3 regions of the Burkholderia pulmonis genome follow, and region 2 is predicted to be linked to each of the others. Evidence: predicted binding sites of a transcription regulator. Region 2 holds the regulator's gene; each other region holds the start of a gene.
The links. Region 2 encodes FliA, which starts transcription of late flagellar genes. Its sites were predicted from a motif close to CTAAAGTTTNNNNNNNNNNNGCCGNTA; they were not measured.
Positions count from the first base shown of each region.

Region 1: a site for FliA is predicted at 2,346-2,372, ahead of AC5LXK_RS05385 (DUF4088 family protein). Genes of this name have one in related genera too.
Region 3: a site for FliA is predicted at 5,647-5,673, ahead of motA (flagellar motor stator protein MotA). Genes of this name have one in related genera too.

Region 1 is NZ_OZ480186.1:1,140,783-1,147,863, reverse strand. Features, by position in the region: gene AC5LXK_RS05405 (CreA family protein) at 1-130, shown strand, start outside; gene AC5LXK_RS05400 (AraC family transcriptional regulator) at 193-1,098, shown strand; gene AC5LXK_RS05395 (AzlC family ABC transporter permease) at 1,222-1,989, shown strand; gene AC5LXK_RS05390 (AzlD domain-containing protein) at 1,986-2,324, shown strand; gene AC5LXK_RS05385 (DUF4088 family protein) at 2,486-3,268, shown strand; gene AC5LXK_RS05380 (hypothetical protein) at 3,364-3,765, opposite strand; gene AC5LXK_RS05375 (RNA-binding S4 domain-containing protein) at 4,033-4,251, shown strand; gene norM (multidrug efflux MATE transporter NorM) at 4,389-5,777, shown strand; gene fumC (class II fumarate hydratase) at 5,923-7,081, shown strand, end outside.
Region 2 is NZ_OZ480186.1:226,530-233,610, forward strand. Features, by position in the region: gene flhB (flagellar biosynthesis protein FlhB) at 1-391, shown strand, start outside; gene flhA (flagellar biosynthesis protein FlhA) at 388-2,487, shown strand; gene flhF (flagellar biosynthesis GTPase FlhF) at 2,484-4,235, shown strand; gene AC5LXK_RS01065 (MinD/ParA family ATP-binding protein) at 4,228-5,046, shown strand; gene AC5LXK_RS01070 (RNA polymerase sigma factor FliA) at 5,065-5,799, shown strand; S-adenosyl-L-homocysteine riboswitch at 5,898-6,020, shown strand; gene ahcY (adenosylhomocysteinase) at 6,053-7,081, shown strand, end outside.
Region 3 is NZ_OZ480187.1:2,957,479-2,964,559, reverse strand. Features, by position in the region: gene AC5LXK_RS30055 (DeoR/GlpR family DNA-binding transcription regulator) at 1-393, shown strand, start outside; gene AC5LXK_RS30050 (molybdopterin-dependent oxidoreductase) at 535-1,026, shown strand; gene AC5LXK_RS30045 (winged helix-turn-helix domain-containing protein) at 1,147-1,470, shown strand; gene AC5LXK_RS30040 (DUF2325 domain-containing protein) at 1,488-2,834, opposite strand; gene AC5LXK_RS30035 (hypothetical protein) at 2,955-3,494, opposite strand; gene motB (flagellar motor protein MotB) at 3,614-4,582, opposite strand; gene motA (flagellar motor stator protein MotA) at 4,610-5,479, opposite strand; gene AC5LXK_RS30020 (aldehyde dehydrogenase family protein) at 5,954-7,081, opposite strand, start outside.

The DNA.
Region 1 (7,081 bases), 910 kb from region 2:
GCGCGTGGTCGACAAGAAGCGCAACACGATCGTCTACCTGACCTACAGCGACCGCATCGTCAGCGGCAGCCCGAAGAACGCCGTCACCGCGGTGCCGATGCCCGCCGGCACGACGATTCCGGTCAAGTAAAGCCTGCGCCCGCCGGGCGCGCGAGCGATACACTATCGGTTCGACCTCCCCCGCGCCCGATCATGTCCGCCACCCGTCTTCCGGATTCCGCACGCTACTGGCGCACGCCGCTGCTGCCGGATGCGGATCTCGTCACGGCGACCTATCGCGACCACACGTTCGCGCCGCACTGGCACGACGCGTACACGATCCCCGTGATTCTCGAAGGCGCGGAACGCTTCACCTATCGCGGCAACGGCTATGTCGCCGACACGGGCAGCGTGCCCGTGATCAACCCCGGCGAAGTGCATACGGGGTCGCGCGCAGCCGACGAAGGCTGGTGCTATCGCGTCAGCTACCTGCCGGTCGATTTCATCCGCGAACTCACGAGCGCAATCGCAGGCCGTCCGCAGGACGCACCGTGGTTTGCCCCCGACGTGATTCACGACGCCGATCTCGCCGCCCGGCTCACCCTGGCGCACCGGATGATGGAAGCCGGCAGCGAACGCGCGCTGTGCGCACAGGCACATGCGCACGGTCGGCCGGCCGACGACCCGGCAAGCAACGCACCGCGCATCTACGATCCGCTTGCCGCCGAAACGGCGATGCTCGACGCGCTGTCGACGCTGATCGTGCGCCATGCCGACGCACTGCCGCGACCGGCGCCGTACGTGGCCGACGAACCGCGCGTCGACGCGATGCGCGAACGGCTCGCCGCCGATCTGATGTCGCCGGTGACGCTCGACGACGTCGCGCAGGCGGCCGGCCTGTCGCCGTTCCATGCGGCGCGCCTGTTCACGCGCACGACCGGCATGCCGCCGCATGCATGGCGCAACCAGCTGCGGCTGCAGCGTGCGCTGGCGCCGCTGCGCGCGGGCGTCCCCGTCGCCGACGTCGCGGCGGCCAGCGGCTTCGTCGACCAGAGCCACTTCACGCGGCATTTCAAACGGATGTTCGGCGTGCCGCCCGGGCGCTGGCAAGCAAGCTGACACGCGGCGCTCGCGGCCGGCGGCCGAGATGCGGCCGGCAGTTGCCAGTACGCGAGCCGCCCCCGTCCGGCGGGCGCAAGAACATACAAGCCGTCCCGCCACCGGCCCGCTATCCTCCAACGCATGGAGGACCGCTCTTTGAACCCGACACCCGCATCGCCCCCGCGCCGCCCGCTCAACGAATGGCTCGACGGCGCGCGCGACACGATTCCGATGATGATCGGCGCAGCCCCGTTCGGCGTGATTTTCGGCACGCTCGTCGGCGGCGGCCCGCTCGCCCCATGGCATGGCGCACTGATGTCGCTCGCCGTGTTCGCAGGCTCCGCGCAGTTCATCGCGCTCGGCCTGATCGCCGGTAGCGCGAGCTTCGTCGTCGTGCTCGCGACGACCCTGATCGTGAACCTGCGCCATCTGCTGTACAGCGCAACCCTCGCGCCCTATGTCGCGCACCTGCCGCTGCGCTGGCGCGCGACGCTCGGCGCGCTGATGACCGACGAAGTGTTCGCGGTCGCCTATGCGCACTACCGGCACTTCCCGCCCGGCGCGATCGGCCCCCACTACTTTTTCGGCTCCGGGCTCGCGATGTACCTGAACTGGCAGGTCTGGACGCTCGCGGGCATCGGCTTCGGCGCGGCGTTCCCGGGCCTGCAGTCGCTCGGCCTCGATTTCGCGATGGCGGCCACCTTCATCGCGATCGTCGTTCCGCAGCTCGGCACGCTGCGCTATTTCGCGGCCGCCGCGACGGCCGGCACGCTCGCTTACTTCTGGCAGGGCTGGCCGTACAAGCTCGGGCTGCTCGGCGCGGTCGCCGCCGGCGTTGCGATCGGCGTCGCGCTCACGCTGCTGCACGAACGTACGCGCGCCGGCTCGCGCACGGAGGCCGCATCGTGAGCTACGCGCTGCTGATCCTCGGGATGGCCGTCATCACGTACGCGATCCGCTCGACGCTGTTCCTGTTCGGCGAGCGGCTGACCTTCCCGCCGCTCGTGCGGACCGCACTCGGCTTCGTGCCGGTCACCGTGCTGACCGCGATCATCGTGCCGATGGCCGTCTCGCCGCACGGCGGCACGGCCGAGCTGACCTGGCGCAATCCGCAACTGGTCGGCGCACTCGCCGCAGTGCTCGTGTCGGCCGCGACCCGCCGCCCGCTCGTGACGATCGCGGCCGGGCTCGTGGTGTTCTTCTTCTGGCAAGGGGTCGTACTCCCGCACTGGCTGGCCGCCTGAGCGGACACTCCACCGCGCGCGCTCAAGTTTCGGCCCGGCGCGCCGATATAGGGAATGAAGACCCGCCACCGGCCTCGGCGCGCACCGGTCAGTCGACGCTGCGCCCGCCCCGGTGCGCCGTGCCGGCCGCCGGCTTGCGCGGGCCGCCATCGAGACGATTCATGGGCCAGATCACCCTTTCCCTCAAGGACGACACGCTCGAGTCCCTGCGCAAGGACTACGACGCGTTCGTCCGCGTGTCGCTGAAACTCGACCCGCAGTTCGCGACGCCGTCGTTCGAGGATTTCCTGCGCGCGAAACTGCTCGACAACATGGTGCCGCTGACCGAACACGCGGTGCAGCGGATGCTGCAGGGCGGCCAGTATGCGTGGGCCAAGCGCACGCTCGACAAGGAATTTCCGGATGTCGTCGCGATCCTGATGCGGCAGGCCGGCGAATTCGGCTTCGGCTTTGCGTCGCGCTCCGAATGGACCCCCGACGAGCTCGCGAAGGCGTGCCGCGACTGGGCGAAGGCGATCGTCGCCGAAGCGCAGGGCGACCCGTCGCTGATCGACCCGCTCGCGTCGCAGATCAAGGGCGCGGCGCAAGACATCCAGACGCTCGAGGAACTGATGCAGACGCCTGCGTGGCGGCTCGCGGAATCCTTGCGGCAGCGCATCTACGAGGCCAAGCTCGCGTGCGAGATGAGCGTCGGCAGCACCGCGCGCGACAAGCTCGGCGAACTGCGCGGGCTGCTGCGGCTCGGGCTCGCGCACGGCTCGTTCCAGAAGCAGGAAGCGCAGCAGATCATGGAATACCTGCGGCTGCTGAAGCCGGAGATCTTCGTCGAAGAGCCGTACGACGTCTTCGCACGGCTCGCCGCCTGGCTGCGCAGCGTATTCACGCCGGCCGCCGTCAGGCCGGCCCAGGGGCAGGGACAAGGGCAAGGACAACGCCGGCCGTAACCGCGCACCCGTTCCGCTGACAGCACGACGCCATGAAAAAGGCCCGGTTCACGCAAAGCGAACCGGGCCTTTTGACAGTCGCCGTCGCGTAGCGCTTACTGCGTCGCGCCCTGGGCCGATGCACCGCCCTCCGTGCCGACCGATGCGCCGCCTTCGGTCGCTTCGCCGGCCTTCGTCTTGGCCGAGCCCGCATGGCCCTTGGCCGACTTCGCGGCATGCTTCGTGTGCTTCTTGGCCGAATGGGCAGTCGACTTCGCCGACTCCTTCGCACCATCGGCTGCCGCGCCGACCGCATCGGTTGCGCCGCCGGCCGCATTGCCCGACGCGTTCGCGCCGGCGCCGCCCTGCACGCCTGCGCCGACACCTGCCGCCGGCGCTTGCGCCTGCACGCCGGCACCGGCTGCACCCTGCGCCGCCGTACCCGTCTGGGCAAATGCGGCCGAAGTGGCGAACGCCGTCAGCGCGGCACCGATCAGCATCGTACGAATCCTGGACATGGCAATTCTCCTCGAGAGTTGTGAGCCCGGGCCGCAGCGATGCGGCCCGTGGCATCCCTGCCGCAACACGCAGCAGGTATGACAGAAGACCCGCGGCCTGCACGGCCGGTTCGTCGATTTCTCAGACTGTTACCCACCGTTTCATTTGCTGACGAATCGCTCACAGTCCTTAACAACTGCATGCGGGGCCGGCCCGCGCTCGCATGCCGACGCGCGGTGCCGTATGATGCGGGCGTTTCCTCCCGCGCCTCGCGCACCTTCTTCGTCATGCCCAATCTGGATTTCACGCTGACCGGCGAATACGTCGAGCTGCACAACCTTCTCAAGATCACCGGCCTCGCGGACAGCGGCGGTACCGCGAAGCTGATCGTCGCGTCCGGCGCGGTGAAAGTCGACGGTGCGGTCGAGCTGCGCAAGACCTGCAAGATCCGCGCGGGCCAGGTCGTGCTGCTCGGCGACACGCGCATCGCAGTACGCGAGGCTTAGCACCCGCATCGTTCCCCCTGCGCACGACATGGCCATCGGCGCACGCGTTCGACACGGTACGAATAAAGCCGTAAGCTAACCGTCTCTCAAAATAAATACATAGAGCGCGGGCCCGCACTCGCGCGAGCGCCCATTCCATGTCGCATTCCGGTCTCACGCGGACGGCCGCCGCACCGCCGTCGCTATCCAGTCACGCCGCCGATACCGCGCGCCTCGCCGCGCCGCTCGCGATCGCGCAACTTTCCCAGATGGCGATGAGCGTCACCGATACGGTGCTGCTCGGTTCGCTCGGCCCCGACTCGCTCGCAGCGGGCGGGCTCGGCGCGAACTTCTTCTTCGTCATCGTGACCATCCTGCAAGGCGTGCTGTCGTCGGTCAGCGTGAGCGTCGCGCATGCGCGCGGCGCGCAGGCCGAGGATCGCGTGCCTCACATCTACTGGACGGGCTTCGCGCTGTCGGTATTGCTCGCGATTCCCGCGATCGTCGCGCTGTCGCTGTCCGAACCGATCCTGCTGATGTTCCACGAGCCGCCGCTGCTCGCGCATCACGTCGGCGAATATACGGGCATCCTGCGCTACGCGGCGCTCGGCAGCCTGATCGGCGTCGGGCTGATGCGCGCATTCCTGCCTGCGATCGGCGCCGCCAAGCGGCTACTGTGGGTGTCGGTCGGCGGCGTCGGCGTCAACGGCGTGCTGAACTACGGGCTCATCCACGGCGCATTCGGGCTGCCGCGCCTCGGCTTTCTCGGCTCCGCGGTCGCGACAACGATCACGATCTGGCTCACCGCGCTTGCACTGATCTGGCTGCTGCACGGCCGGCAGCGCTTCCGCCATTTCGTGACCGCGTCGCGTCCGAAGCTGCCCGTGATGGGCGAGCTGATCGGCATCGGCTGGCCCGTCGCGATCACGTACGGGGTCGAATCGACGCTGTTCCTCGCCACCGGCCTCACGGTCGGCGTGCTGGGCGCGACGTCGCTTGCCGCACACCAGATCGCGCTGAACGTCGCGTCGGTGTCGTTCATGGTGCCGCTGGCGATCGGCCAGGCCGCCAACGTGCGCGTCGGCTACTGGGTCGGCGCGGGCTCCCCCGTCGCCGCGCGGCACGCAGGCTTCGTCGCACTCGCGCTCGGCGTCGCATTCATGTCGCTGTCGGGCCTCGTGATGATCGTCGCGCCGCATACGATCGTCGGCCTGTACCTGCATCTCGACGACCCGGCCAACGCGGCCACCGTATCGCTCGCCGCGTCGCTACTCGGCATCGCCGCGGTGTTCCAGATCGTCGACGGCATGCAGACCGTCGCGTCGGGCGCGCTGCGCGGCCTGAAGGACACGCGCATCCCGATGCTCGCGGCGACCTTCGGCTACTGGGGGATCGGCTTTCCGACCGGCTACTGGTTCGCGTTCCACGCGGGCCTCGGCGCGCGCGGCCTGTGGTGGGGGCTCGCCGCCGGCCTCGCGAGCGTCGCCGTGCTGATGGCATGGCGCTTTCACCGCAAGACCGCGTCGCTCATTGCGGCGGCGCACTAGTCGCGACACGACGCGAAATCGCGGCCGGCGCTATGCTTGTCGGTTGAACACCTCGAGACGCCGCGCGAGCGGCGCGACGGCCTCACGATACGTCTGATGCCGCGCGACGACGCGCGGCCTTTCCCCTTTCCAGGAGGAGTGCATCATGAACGAAGCAGTTCGGATGGAACGCGACACGTTCGGCGAGATCGCCGTCCCGGCCGACCGGCTCTGGGGCGCACAGACCGAGCGCTCGCTGCAGAATTTCCGGATTTCGACCGAGAAGCAGTCGCCCGAGCTGATCCATGCGCTGGCGATCGTCAAGCGCGCCGCGGCTGCCGTGAACCAGTCGCTCGGCGTGCTCGCCGACGACAAGGCGCGCGCGATCATCGACGCCGCCGACGAGATCATCGCCGGCAAGCATCCGCGCGAATTCCCGCTCGCCGTGTGGCAGACGGGCTCCGGCACGCAGACCAACATGAACCTCAACGAGGTGATCGCGAACCGCGCGAGCGAATTGATGGGCGGCGAGCGCGGCGAAGCGCGCAAGGTGCATCCGAACGACGACGTGAACCGCGGCCAGTCGTCGAACGACGTGTTCCCGACCGCGATGCACGTCGCGGCCGCGTATGCGATCGTCAACCACCTGCTGCCGGCACTGCGCACGCTGCGTGCGACGCTCGACGCGAAGTCGAAGGCATTCGCCGACATCGTGAAGATCGGCCGCACGCACCTGCAGGACGCGACGCCGCTCACGCTCGGCCAGGAGTTTTCCGGCTACGTCGCGCAGCTCGACCAGAGCATCCGTCACGTCGAATCGGCGCTGCCGCACCTGTACGAGCTCGCGCTCGGCGGTACCGCGGTCGGCACCGGGCTGAATGCGCATCCGGAGTTCGCGGTGCGTGTCGCCGACGAGATCGGCCGGCTCGCGAAACTGCCGTTCGTGACGGCGCCGAGCAAGTTCGAGGTGATGGCGGCAGCCGATGCGCTGGTGTTCGCGCACGGTGCGCTGAAGACGGTCGCGGCCGGCCTGATGAAGATCGCGAACGACGTGCGCTGGCTCGCGAGCGGGCCGCGCTGCGGGCTCGGCGAGCTGTCGATTCCGGAAAACGAACCGGGCAGCTCGATCATGCCGGGCAAGGTGAACCCGACGCAGTCGGAAGCCGTGACGATGCTGTGCTGCCAGGTGTTCGGTAACGACGTCGCCGTCAACGTCGGTGGCGCAAGCGGCAATTTCGAGCTGAACGTGTTCCGGCCGATGATCGCGCACAACGTGCTGCAGTCGGTGCGGCTGCTCGCCGACGGCGCGCAGAGCTTCAACGATC
Region 2 (7,081 bases):
GACGCACTTCGCCGTCGCGCTGCAATACACGGACGGCGAGATGCGCGCGCCGAAGGTCGTCGCGAAGGGCGTGAACCTCGTCGCCGCGCGCATCCGCGAACTCGCGGCCGAACACAACGTGCCGCTGCTCGAGGCGCCGCCGCTCGCGCGTGCGCTGTATCACAACGTCGAACTCGAACGCGAGATCCCCGGTTCGCTGTACTCGGCCGTCGCCGAAGTGCTCGCGTGGGTCTACCAGCTCAAGCGCTTCCGCTCGGAAGGCGGCGCGTTCCCGGCGGTGCCGGTCGATCTCGACGTGCCGGCCGAACTCGACAAGGGCACGTCGGTCGCCGCCGAAGACGAACGTGAAGAAGCCGAGGACACCCTCGGCAAGCAAGGAGCCTCCGCATGAGCACCCCGACCGGCCTGCTCGCGAAGCGCCCGAACCTGCTGGCAGGCACGAACCTGCGCACGCTCGCGGGCCCGATCCTCATCTGCATGATCCTGGGGATGATGATCCTGCCGCTGCCGCCGATGCTGCTGGATCTGCTGTTCACGTTCAACATCGCGCTCTCCGTGATGGTGCTGCTCGTCAGCATGTACACGATGAAGCCGCTCGACTTCGCGGCGTTCCCGAGCGTGCTGCTGTTCTCGACGCTCCTGCGCCTGTCGCTGAACGTCGCATCGACGCGCGTCGTGCTGCTCGAAGGCCACACCGGGCCGGACGCGGCCGGCCAGGTGATCGAGGCGTTCGGCCACTTCCTCGTCGGCGGCAACTTCGCGGTCGGCATCGTCGTGTTCGTGATCCTGATGATCATCAACTTCATGGTGATCACGAAGGGCGCGGGGCGGATTGCCGAAGTGTCCGCGCGCTTCACGCTCGACGCGATGCCCGGCAAGCAGATGGCGATCGACGCCGACCTGAACGCGGGCCTCATCAACGAGGAACAGGCGCGCAAGCGCCGCCAGTCCGTGTCGCAGGAAGCCGAGTTCTACGGGTCGATGGACGGCGCGTCGAAGTTCGTGCGCGGCGATGCGATCGCCGGCCTGATCATCATGGCGATCAACGTGATCGGCGGGCTGATCGTCGGGATGGTCCAGCACGACATGAGCTTCGCGGCGGCCGGCACGAACTACACGCTGCTGACGATCGGCGACGGCCTCGTCGCGCAGATCCCGTCGCTCGTGATCTCGACCGCGGCCGGCGTGATCGTGTCGCGCGTCGCGACCGACGAGGACATCGGCACGCAGATCACCGGCCAGCTGTTCACGAACCCGCGCGTGCTGGTGATCACCGGCGTGATCATCGTGATCATGGGGCTGATCCCCGGGATGCCGCACTTCGCGTTCCTCGCGCTCGGCGGCGGCGCGATCTGGCTGGCGCGCACGCTGACGAAGCGCGCGGCGGCCCGCAAGGCGGCCGGCGACGTGACCGACATCGCCCCGCCCGCCGTGCTGCCGTCCGACAGCCACGAAGCGACCTGGGACGACGTGCAGCTGATCGACCCGCTCGGCCTCGAGGTCGGCTACCGGCTGATCCCGCTCGTCGACAAGAACAGCGACGGCGAGCTGCTCAAGCGCATCAAGAGCATCCGCAAGAAATTCGCGCAGGAAATCGGCTTCCTGCCGCCGGTGATCCATATCCGCGACAACCTCGAACTGCGGCCGAACGCGTACCGGATCGCGCTGAAGGGTGTCGAGATCGGCGTCGGCGAAGTGTTCCCGGGCCAGTGGCTCGCGATCAACCCCGGCCAGGTGACGGCCGCGCTGCCGGGCGCCGTCACGCAGGATCCCGCGTTCGGGCTGCCGGCCGTGTGGATCGACGTCGCGCTGCGCGAGCAGGCGCAGGTGTACGGCTACACGGTGGTCGACGCGAGCACGGTGGTCGCGACGCACCTGAACCATCTCGTCGTCCAGCACGCGGCCGAACTGCTCGGCCGTCAGGAAGTGCAGGCGCTCGTCGAGCGCACCGGCAAGGACGCGCCGTCGCTCGTCGAGGACCTCGTGCCGAAGACGATCTCGCTGACGACACTGCAGAAGGTGCTGCAGAACCTGCTCGAGGAAGGCGTGCCGATCCGCGACATGCGCACGATCCTCGAGGCCGTGTCCGAGCATGCGGGCCGCGGCGACGCGTTCGAGATCACGGCAGCGGTGCGGCTCTCGCTCGGCCGCGCGATCACGCAGCAGTGGTATCCGGGCGCCGGCGAAATGCAGGTGATGGGCCTCGACGCGAATCTGGAGCGCGTGCTGTCGCAGGCGCTCGCCACCGGCGCGAACCCGGGCCTCGAACCCGGCCTCGCGCACAACCTTCTGACCGGCACGCAGCAAGCGATGCTGCGTCAACAGAATCTCGGGCTGCCGCCCGTGCTGCTCGTGCAGCACGCGCTGCGCGCGATGCTCGCGCGTTTCCTGCGCCGCAGCCTGCCGCAATTGAAAGTGCTGTCGTATGCCGAAGTGCCGGACACACGCACGATCAAAGTTGTTAACGTCATCGGGGGTTCCGCTTGAACATTCGCAAATTCACCGGCGCAACGAGCCGCGACGCACTTCGTCTCGTGCGCGAGGCGCTCGGCGCCGACGCGGTCGTGCTGTCGAACCGCACGCTCGATGACGGCAGCGTCGAAATCGTTGCACTCGCCGATTCGGACCTGGCCGCGGTGGCGCCGCCGGCCGCGCGCCCGCGCCTCGCCACGTCGCGCCTGCCGGAATCCGTGCCGGCCGCGGCCGTGCCGGGCATCGTGTCGCGTCCGGGCGCCATGCCGGCCCGTCCGGCCGTCAATCCGTATGCCGCGGGTGAAGGCGGGCTGCCGGACGTGTTCTCGTCCGTGTTCGGCGCGAGCGCCGACGCGGACGAGGCGGATGTACACGCTTCGCCGTTCGACGCGGATGCGCCGGCCACGGCATCACCGTCGATCGCCGCGCAGGCCCTCAACGCACCGGCCACCGGTGCGCCGGCGGCTGCTTCCGAACCCGCACCGTGGCTGGTCGAGCACGCGAAGCGCCTGACGCAGCAGCGTGACGCACTGGTCGCGCGTACGCAGGCGCCTGCCGCGCCGCAGCCGAGCGCGCCGCAGGCCGCAGCCGGCGCGACGCCGCCCGACTGGGCGCGCGACATCGTGCGTGACGCCGAGCGCCGGATGCCGGCTGCCGCGACCCGCGCCCCCGACGCGGGCGCCGCGTACGCCGCCAAGACGGCCGAGCGCACGCGCCTGTCCGCCGACGCGGCCGCCGCGGTGGCCGATGCGGTGAAGTCGCGCATCGAGCGGATCGTCAACGACACGGTGATGCAAGAGCTCGGCGAACTGCGCGGGATGATGGAAGAGCAGTTCGACAGCCTGATGTGGCACGACCGCCAGCGTCGCAGCGCCGTGCACGGTGCGCTGACGAAGCACCTGTTCGCGGCCGGCTTCTCCGCGCAGCTCGTGCGGATGCTGGTCGACAACCTGCCGTCCGGCGACGGCGCACAGACCTTCGAGCAGGCCGCCGAATGGGCGCAATCGGTGCTCTCGTCGAACCTGCCGGTGCTCGACAGCGAGGATGCGCTGATGGAGCGCGGCGGCGTGTTCGCGCTGATGGGGCCGACGGGCGTCGGCAAGACGACGACCACCGCGAAGCTGGCCGCGCGCTGCGTGATGCGCTTCGGCGCGAGCAAGGTCGCGCTGCTGACCACCGACAGCTACCGGATCGGCGGCCACGAACAGCTGCGCATCTTCGGCAAGATCCTCGGCGTGCCGGTGCACGCGGTGAAGGATGCGGGCGATCTCGCGCTCGCGCTGTCCGAGCTGCGCAACAAGCACATCGTGCTGATCGACACGATCGGCATGAGCCAGCGCGACCGCGCGGTGTCGGACCAGATCGCGATGCTGCATGGCGCGAACGCGCCGGTGCAGCGCCTGCTGCTGCTCAACGCGACGAGCCACGGCGACACGCTCAACGAAGTTGTGCAGGCGTACCGCAGCGCGGGCGAGCATCCGGACCTCGCCGGCTGCATCCTCACGAAGCTCGACGAGGCGACCCACCTCGGCGGCGTGCTCGACACGGTGATCCGCTACAAGCTGCCGATTCACTACGTGTCGACCGGCCAGAAGGTGCCGGAGAACCTGTACGTCGCGTCGACCAAATTCCTGCTGAAGAGCGCGTTCTGTGTGCCGCGCGACGGCTCGCCCTTCGTGCCGCAAGACGAGGACATGCCGACGCTGCTTTCCGCACTGACCGCACGTTCCACCGCCGAGCTGCACGAGGTGCGATTTGGATAAACGGATCATCGACCAGGCCGAAGGGCTGAGGCGCCTGCTGGCCGGGCGCGCGTCGCGCATCGTCGCGGTGACGGGCGGGCCGGCGGGTGTCGGCTGCACGTCCACCGTCGTGAACCTCGCGACGGCGCTCGCGTCGCTCGGCAAGGATGTGCTTGTCGTCGACGAGCGCGCCGACGTGCACTCGGCCAGCGCGACCCTGGCAGGCGCCTGGCTGCGCGACGGCGAACGCACGCGGGTGGCCGCCGGTTTCGGCCTGTGCGCGGCCGCGCGGCTCGCGCGCGCCGGCTACAGCGACGCGCAGCTGAGCGACTTCATCGACGGCCCGGCCGACATCGTGCTCGTCGACACGCAGCTCGGCGCCGACGGTTCGTTCTCGGCGCTCGCACGCGAAGCGCACGACGTGCTGGTCGTCACGCGGGTCGCCGCGCAGGCGATCACCGAGGCGTACGCGTGCATGAAGCGGCTGCATTTCGCGCACGCGTTCGCGCAGTTCCGCGTGCTGACCAATCACGTCGGCAGCCATGCGGACGCGAAGACCGCTTTCGACAACCTCGCGGGCGTCGCGAGCCGCTACCTGACCGTGTCGATCGCCGACGCGGGCTGCGTGAGCGCCGATCCGCTCGTCGAGCACGCGCGCGAACTGATGCATGCGGTGGTCGACGCGTTCCCGTCGTCGCAGGCCGCGCGCGACTACCGGCAGATTGCCGCCGACCTGTTGTACTGGCCGATGCGCCCGCGTTCGGGTGCCGGCCGCGCCGTCCACGCGGGCGGCAAGCCGTCGTATGAGGCGGGCGCGGCACACGCCGCGTGAGCGCCTAAGGAGAGAGCCATGATGTACAACGCTCAAGGAAAGATGTCCCAGGCCGACGTGCTCGCGCAATATGCGCCGCTCGTGCGCCGCCTCGGGCTGCAGCTCGTCGCGAAGATGCCGGCGAGCGTCGACCTCGACGACCTGATCCAGGCCGGCATGATCGGCCTGATGGACGCGGCCGGCCGCTACAAGGAAGACCAGGGCGCGCAGTTCGAGACCTACGCGACGCAGCGCATCCGCGGCGCGATGCTCGACGAGCTGCGCAGCAACGACTGGCTGCCGCGCAGCCTGCGCAAGACGTCGCGCGAGGTCGAGCACGCGGTGCACCAGGTCGAGCAGCATCTCGGACGCTCGGCGAGCGAGACCGAGATCGCCGGACACCTGAACATGCCGCTCGACGAATACCAGGGGATGCTGCAGGACCTGCACGGCAGCCAGCTCATCTATTACGAGGATTTCGACCGTGCGGCCGACGACGAGCCGTTCCTCGACCGTTACCGCGTCGATCACGCCGATCCGCTGTCGGCGCTGCTCGACGAGCACCTGCGCGAGGCGCTCGTCGAGGCGATCGAGCGGCTGCCGGAGCGCGAGAAGCTGCTGATGTCGCTGTACTACGAACGGGGTCTGAATCTGCGCGAGATCGGCGCGGTGCTCGAAGTGAGCGAGTCGCGCGTGTGCCAGCTGCACAGCCAGGCCGTCGCGCGGCTGCGCGCGCGGCTGCGCGAACAGGCATGGGTCGGCGCGGAGTCCTGACCCTTTCATGACGGCCGCGCGCGCCGACGCCGCGCGCCCGGGCCGTCCCTGCGCGGTGCTTGCGCATTCCGCGCGCCGATTTGCTACAATCCCCTCCGTTTTCCGAGGAGCGTTGCGACGGACCATCTGCGTCCGCCAGGCTCGGAAGGCTTCACCAAGCAGCCGTGCGGCGAGAAAGTGGTTTCGCGCCGGCTCCGCTTCCTGAACGGCGCTCACGTCACCAATCTAGAAACTTTTTAGAAAGGAGGGCGTGATGAACGCCATTATCGATTCCAAGGCTTCCCACGATTACGTCGTCGCCGACATGGCGCTGGCCGGCTGGGGCCGCAAGGAACTGAACATCGCCGAGACCGAAATGCCGGGCCTCGTGCAGATCCGTGACGAATACAAGGCAGAGCAGCCGCTGAAGGGCGCGCGCATTGCCGGTTCGCTGCACATGACGATCCAGACGGGCGTGCTGATCGAGACGCTGAAGGCGCTCGGCGCGGATGTCCGCTGGGCGTCGTGCAACATCTTCTCGACGCAGGATCACGCTGCGGCCGCGATCGTCGAGGCCGGCACGCCGGTGTTCGCGTTCAAGGGCGAGTCGCTCGACGAGTACTGGGAGTTCTCGCACCGCATCTTCGAATGGCCGAATGGCGAATTCGCGAACATGATCCTGGACGACGGCGGCGACGCGACGCTGCTGCTGATCCTCGGCTCGAAGGCCGAGAAGGACCGTTCGGTGATCTCAAAGCCGACCAACGAGGAAGAAGTCGCGCTGTACAAGTCGATCGCGAAGCACCTCGACATCGACGCGACCTGGTACTCGAAGCGCCTCGCGCACATCAAGGGCGTGACCGAAGAAACCACGACCGGCGTGCACCGCCTGTACCAGATGGAAAAGGACGGCCGCCTGCCGTTCCCGGCGTTCAACGTGAACGATTCGGTCACGAAGTCGAAGTTCGACAACCTGTACGGCTGCCGTGAATCGCTCGTCGACGGCATCAAGCGCGCGACCGACGTGATGATCGCGGGCAAGGTCGCGGTCGTCGCGGGCTACGGCGACGTGGGCAAGGGCTGCGCGCAGTCGCTGCGCGGCCTCGGCGCGACCGTGTGGGTCACCGAAATCGATCCGATCTGCGCACTGCAGGCGGCGATGGAAGGCTACCGCGTCGTGACGATGGAATATGCGGCCGACAAGGCCGACATCTTCGTGACGGCAACCGGCAACTTCCACGTGATCGGCCACGATCACATGAAGGCGATGCGCCACAACGCGATCGTCTGCAACATCGGTCAC
Region 3 (7,081 bases), on a different replicon from region 2:
AAGATGCGCTCGGGCGATCCGGGGCAGACCAGGAACGAAACGATCCTGCTGGGCGGGATGATCGGCAGCCGCGCGGCCGCGACGGTCGGCGACGGCACGATTGCCGAAATCTTTCGCTATCGCGCCGATCTCGCGCTGCTGTCGCCGGTCGGCGTCGACCACGTGCGCGGCGCGACGAACTACGACCGGATGGAAACCGAGGTGGCGCGCGCGATGGTCGGCAACGCGGCGGAGGTCGCGATCCTGGCCGATTTCAGCAAGCTCGGCGCGAACAGCCGGATCGGCTTCTGCGAGCCGGCACGCATCGGCACGCTGGTGACCGACCAGAAGGCGGAATCGGTCGCCAGCTACAAGAGCATCAAGAAGGTGATCCGGAACATCGTGCTTTCATAGCGCCGGCTGGCGCGGGGCACGATCGGCCGCTCGTATACCGCTCATGCGGCGCGCATTCTGCCTGTCGGCTTTTTCCCGGCGTAATATATCCGTCGATACAACGCAGGCGCGCCCACCGGCGGGCCGTCACGGAGGCGGGCGATGGAAATGGCAGGGACGGCGGCGCCTTCGGCGCATCAGGCGGCGGCAGGCGCGATCGCGCTGACGGGCGCGTTCGAGCGGCCGATGACGGTGACGCTCGACGATCTGCGCCGGCACGCGAGCGCGACGGCCGCGCCGTTCGACCTGCGCTGCTTCACGACGAATCGCTTCATCCGCTCGGTCGCGCCGTATCGCGGTGCGCGGCTGAAGGACCTGCTCGACGCGGCCGGCCTGCGCAACGACGCGCCCGGCGACTTCAAGCGCATGGTGTTCATCGCGCATGCGCACGACGGCTATGCGGTCACGTTTTCGTGGCACGAGCTGTTCAACACGCCCGTCGGCGAACACGTGATCGTCGCGTTCGAATGCGGCGACGCGCCGCTGTCGATCGACGACGGTGCGCCGCTGCTGTTCTCGGGCGCCGACCTGTTGCCCGCGCCGCGCCACGTGAAGCGGCTGGCCGGCATCGTCGCGCGCGTGCTCGAGCTCTGAACGCGGCGCGTGTGCCGCCGGCGTTCGCCGCGCCGGCCATCGTGTATGCTTGCCCGCATCGATCACTCGGCGGACAACATGAAGACTTCGGCACACCCCAAGCCTGAGGTGCGGTTCAGAATGCGTATCCAGCAGGCCGACACGATCGCGCTCGGCCCGGGCAAGGTCGCGCTGCTCGAAGCGGTGCGCGAGCACGGTTCGATCTCGGCGGCGGCGCGCAGCCTGAAAATGTCGTACCGGCGTGCATGGCTGCTGATGGACGAACTGAACCGTTCGCTGAAATCGCCGGCGACGGTGTCCGAACATGGCGGGCAGAGCGGCGGCGGCAGCGTGCTGACGCCGGTCGGCGAGGAGATCATCCGCCTCTATCGCGGGATCGAAGAACGCGCGTATGCGGCCTGCGCTGAAGAGATCGCCTCGCTCACGAAAATGGTGCGCCGCTGAGCAGCGCTGTCGCCCGATTACCCGTGCCGCAGGCAGAAGCGTGACGTATCGCTCGCGGCGGCATCCGGCGCGATGACGTCGCGGGCCTGCGCATCGAGCCGCCCGATCAGTTCGACGAAGCTGGCCACGCTGGCGGTCCGCAGCGGGTAGTACGCGATGTGATGGCGCTCGCAAATGCGCTTGAGCAGGTTCATCGAATCGTGGTCGATGCAGTCGACCGGGAACACGACCATGTGCGCGCCCGGCAGCGCCGCGGCCAGCAGGCCCTTGCGATCCTCGATGCCGCCGTCGTGCAGCGTCATGTCCCCGCCCGCCGTTTCGACGATCCGCCGGATCACCCGGTTCGAGCCGGGCCGCCCGCCCACATACACGAGGCGCCTGCCCTGGAGCATCGACAGCGAATCCGTCGCCGGGTCGGCCGGATCGTCGGTTGACGCCTGCACCGCCTGCTCGATCGCGCTCGCTTCCGCGCGCAGCGTCTTCACCATCGCCATCAGGTCGTCGAGCCGTGTGCGCATCGCGCGGGCGCTCGCCTGTTCCGCGGCGATCCGCTGCTCGGCCGCCTCGCGGCGGCTCGTGTGCAGCGCAAGCCGCTCGTCGCGTGCGGCCAGTGCTTCGCGCAGTTCATGCACTTCGTCTCGCAACACGCTTTCGGCGGCCAGCGGCTGGGCATTCTGGCGCGCGTGGAGCGCTTCCAGTTCCTGCAGCGCTGCATCTCGCTGCGTGCTCATCTCGTGCAGGCGCGCCTGCTGCCGCTCGATCTTCGCGTGCAGTTCCGCATTCTCTTCTTCCAGCGCGACCAGCCGCCGGATATCGGCGCGATTGGCCGCGCCGACCAGGTGCGACAGCATGTGCAGGTCGCCGAACGCGGCCTGGCGCACGCCCATCGTCGTGCGCGGATGCGTCATCAGCGCCCAGTACGCGGGCGGGATGTCGCCGCTCTTGAGTGCGTCCTTCCAGCGTGCGAGGAGTTCGTCGGCGTCCTTCGCGCTGTCGAACGCGCGTATCGCCCCGGCGTAGCGCTCGTCGAGCGCCTTGTGCAACGCCTTGGCGCCGGCCGCGCCGCCGATCGCGAGCTCGACGGCCGCGTGATGGATGTCGAGATCGGTCGCGTGCTGGCGGTCGAGATCGGCGAACTTCGGCACCAGCTTGCGCAGCTCGTGCGTGGTCAGGCAGGTGCCGATGATCGAGCAGTGCAGGTTGGCATCGAGTTCGGACAGGCGCGTGCGGCGCTTCAGCTCGGCCTGCTGTGCGCGGGACGGCGCGCAGCACGCGTCGATCCGCGCGCCGGCGGCCGCGGGAGGATTGCCGCCCGGCGACGTGAGATCCGCCGTGCGGGCAAGGCGAAAGGGCGGAGCGTGCATGTTGACCTCTATCCGGCACGATCATGCCGGAGACGGATGCGCGAAAGATTCGCGAAATATACCACGGAATATAGCGGGTGAAATTCGGGGGAAACCACCGGGCGCGGCCGGTTGCCGCGCTCAGCAGGGCACCGTCGAATCGTCGTTTTGCGGCAGGACGGCAGGGATTGCGGCCGAAACGGGGAGCGATGCCGGTGCATGGCGCGCCATCACGGATTCGACGCACAGCCCGACGAACAGCACGTCGACGCGTTCCAGTGCGGTAACCGCGTTGCGCATTGCGGCCGGATCGTTGCTGAACGAGTCGGAAAACACGTCGTCGCGCGTACGTTCGAGGCGGCGCGCGTGGCCGATCGCGCGTTCGAGATCGGACAGCCGCGCGAAGCGTGCGGTGCGGGCTTCGTGTTCGAGCGTCGACAGCAGTTCACGAAAGCTCATGGCCGACAGCGCGTCGTCCGGCATGGCGTCGGCGTGTGCGGCCGAGAACATCCGGATGAAACGCGCGATGCTGCCGCGCAGGCGCCGGAACGCATCGACGACATCGGTGACCTGCTGCGCACGCGCGTCGCTCGACAGCGGCTTGAGCGCGCTGATCCGGCGCGCGAGCGGCCGTTCCCGGGCGCTGTGCTGCGGGATGCGATCCGTCGACGGGCGGGCCATGGTGTTTCTCCGGGGTGGGTGGATAGCGATATATTCTACGGAATATATCGAATGCGCAAAAAAGGGCGGCACCGTGTCGCGAAACACGGTGCCGCCAACGGCCTGGACGGCCGTGCCCGTCAGTCGATCGCCGCCGGGTGCTGCCGCGTAATTGCAACCGGCAGGACGGCCGCCCGGATGCCGGGCGTCTCGTCGACGGTCGTCCGGCCGCCGTCGCGAAAGAACGCCTGCTCGGCGGCATGGTTCATCACGAGGATGCTGATGCGGCGATTGGTCGGCTCGTCCGCGACGTTCTTGTCGAGCGGCAGCACGTCCGCGAGCCCGCGCACCTGGAGCAGTTTGTCCTCCTGCAACCCGCCGGCGACCAGCGCGCGCCGCGCGGCGTTGGCCCGGTCGCTGGACAGCTCCCAGTTCGAATAGCCGGTGCGGCCGTCGGGATAGGGTGTCGAATCGGTATGCCCCGCGATCGATACGCGGTTCTCTACCTTGTCGAGCGCCGCGCCGATCTGCGTGAGGATCGCGGTCGCATAGCTTTCCGGTTGCGCACTCCCCGATGCGAACATCGGGCGCTTGAGCGAATCGACGATCTCGATGCGCAAGCCTTCGTTGGTGATCGCGATCCGGATCTGGTCCTGGTACGCGCGCAGCGACGGGCTGCGGGCAATCGCCGCGGTCAGCGTGGCCTTCAGGCGTGCCAGCTTTTGCGTATCCACGATGCCGGCGAGCGCCGCGGGCGAATCGGCCGGCGCCGGCGTCTTCCTGTCGATTGCGGGCGCCGGGTCCGACATGTCGCGGCCGCCGCCCTGCACGACGTTCGGGCGCGGCGCTTCCGCGTCCTTTCCGCCGGACAGGAGCGTCGACAACGGCGTGTTGAAGTAGTCCTCGATCCCCTGCCTGTCGTACTTGGAGACCGAGCCGAGCAGCCACATCAGCAGGAAGAACGCCATCATCGCCGTGACGAAATCGGCGTAGGCGATTTTCCACGCGCCGCCGTGGTGGGCGTCATGGTCTTCGCCTTTCCTGCGACGCACGACGACGAGCGAGGGCGTTGCGGACTGCTTCGACGAACTGGAGCGATGGTCGGCCATGGCGTGTTCCGTGTCCTCGCGTATCCGTTACGCTGCCTTGGGCGACTTGGTCGCGCGCACGGCTTCGTCGAGCTCCTTGAAGCTCGGGCGATCGGCGGTGAACAGCACCTTGCGGCCGAACTCCACCGCGACCGACGGCGCGTAGCCGCTCATCGATGCGAGCAGTACAGCCTTCACGCAATGGAACGGTTTGCCCGCGGCGCGGCCCTTCGCGTTGAGCAGATCCGCGAGCGGACCGACGAAGCCATAGGCGAGCAGGATGCCGAGGAACGTGCCGACGAGCGCGCCGGCGATCATCTTGCCGAGCATGGCGGGCGGCGCGCCGACCGAGCCCATCGTGTGCACGACGCCCATCACCGCGGCGACGATGCCGAATGCCGGCAGGCCGTCCGCCATCTTCTGGATCGCGTTGGCCGCGACCGATGCTTCCGCATGATGCGTGTGCAGTTCCTCGTCCATCAGATCCTGCATTTCCAGCACGTTCACGTTGCCGCTCGACATCATCCGCAAGTAGTCGACGATGAAGTCGAGCAGGTGATGGTCTTCGAGTACATGAGAATATTTCTGGAACAGCGGGCTCTGCTCGGGCGCATCGACGTCGGCTTCGAGGGCCATCATGCCGTCCTTGCGCGCCTTCTGCAGCAGCTCGAACAGCAGCGCGATCAGTTCGACGTATTGCTGCTTCGTATAGCCGCCGCCCTTGAAGCAGGTCGGCAGGCTCTTGAGCGTCTTCTTCAGCGTCGTGACCGGATTGCTGACGACGAAGGCGCCCAGCGCGGCCCCGAAAATGCATAGCAGCTCGAACGGTTGCAGCAGCGCCGGAAGATGGCCGCCGACGCCGACGAAACTGCCGATCACCGACCCGATGACGACGATCCACCCGATTGCGACAAACATGGTTACCTCTTTGCGACTGGTGCGCGGCTGCGTGTTGTGATCGAAAATGCGAGCGGGACGGGTTTGCCGGACGGCATGACCGGTTCCGCATCGTTCCCGCACGGCAGTGGCGCATCGCGTTGCAGGTTCGATCCGGCTGCGTTGCCCGTCGGCGGGTGTTGATGCAATAACGGCAGCGGTCCGCGCAACTGAACCCGTGATTCCGTGTATCACGGGCGGCGCGCTTTTCGTGTGCTGACGGCCGGTGTGCCGGGCTGGCGGGCGAGTTGCTGCGGAATGCGCAATGACGTCGCGGTACGCGGCATGCGGTTTTCTTGATCGAGATCAAAAAAGTGTGCCGATGCGACCCTCAAACAACGGGGCGGATGACGGGGCGCTTGCCGGCCGTCCGGTTTGACGCGGTGAAGAGACGAAAAAAAAGCGACATCGCGGCCCATTCCGCGATGTCGCCAACGGCCTGGACGGCCGCACTGGTCAGTCGATCGCGCGCATCGCGTGGCGCAGTTCCTGATAGCTGCGCAGCCCGGTGACGCCGAGTTCGCGGCCGATCCCGCTGAGGCCGAAGCCGCCCCAGCACACGTGCGGATAGATCAGCTGCGGCGCATTGATCCACACGAGCCCCGCGCGCACGCGCTGCTGGAACTGTTTTGCGATGGCCGCGTCGCGCGTGACGACGGTCGCGACGAGCCCGTAGCGCGTGTCGTTCGCGAGCGCAATCGCTTCGTCATCCGTGCGGAACGACTTCACGCATGCGACGGGGCCGAACACTTCGTCGGTCCACAGCGGATTGTCGGCGGCCGGTTCGGCGATCACGACGGGCGCCATGAAGAAGCCTTCACCGCCGGCATCCGTCACGCGGCCGCTGAATGCGACGCGTGCGCCCGCATCGATGCCTTGCTGGAGCATCGCTTCGACCCGCGTGCGCTGCGCGGCCGAGATCAACGGCCCCATCGCGACCTGTTCGGCGGCCGGCGGCGCGACGACGAGCGCGCGCACGGCCGTCTCGAACGCGGCCATGAAACTGCGGTAGAGGCTGTCGTGCACGAGGATGCGCGCGGTGGCCGAGCACATCTGGCCCGCGTTCGCGAACGCACCCGCCACCGCGAGCGACACCGCGACGTCGAGATCGGCATCGTCGCGCACGATCAGCGACGACTTGCCGCCGAGTTCGAGCGTCACGCGTTTCATGTCGACGGCGGCGGCCTGCATCACCTTGCGGCCGGCCGCGGTGCTGCCGGTGAACGAAATCTTGTCGATCAGCGGATGCGCGGTCAGCGCCGCGCCGACATCGGCGCCGCCGTTCACGACGTTGACGACGCCGGTCGGCACGCCGGCTTCGACGATGATGTCGAGCAGCGCGTGCTCGGTCGGCGAAGTGAGTTCGGACGGCTTCAGCACGACCGCGCAGCCGGCCGCGAGCGCGGGCGCGAGCTTCCATGCGGTCGTGACCATCGGGAAGTTCCACGGCATCACCAGCGCGGCGACGCCGACCGCGTCGTGGAAGCGTTCGGCCGTGACGGCGTCGCTCGGCAATGCGACGGGTTCGGCCGCGAACAGCGCGGGGTCTTCGCACAGCTTCGCGTAGTACGCGAACGTCGCGGC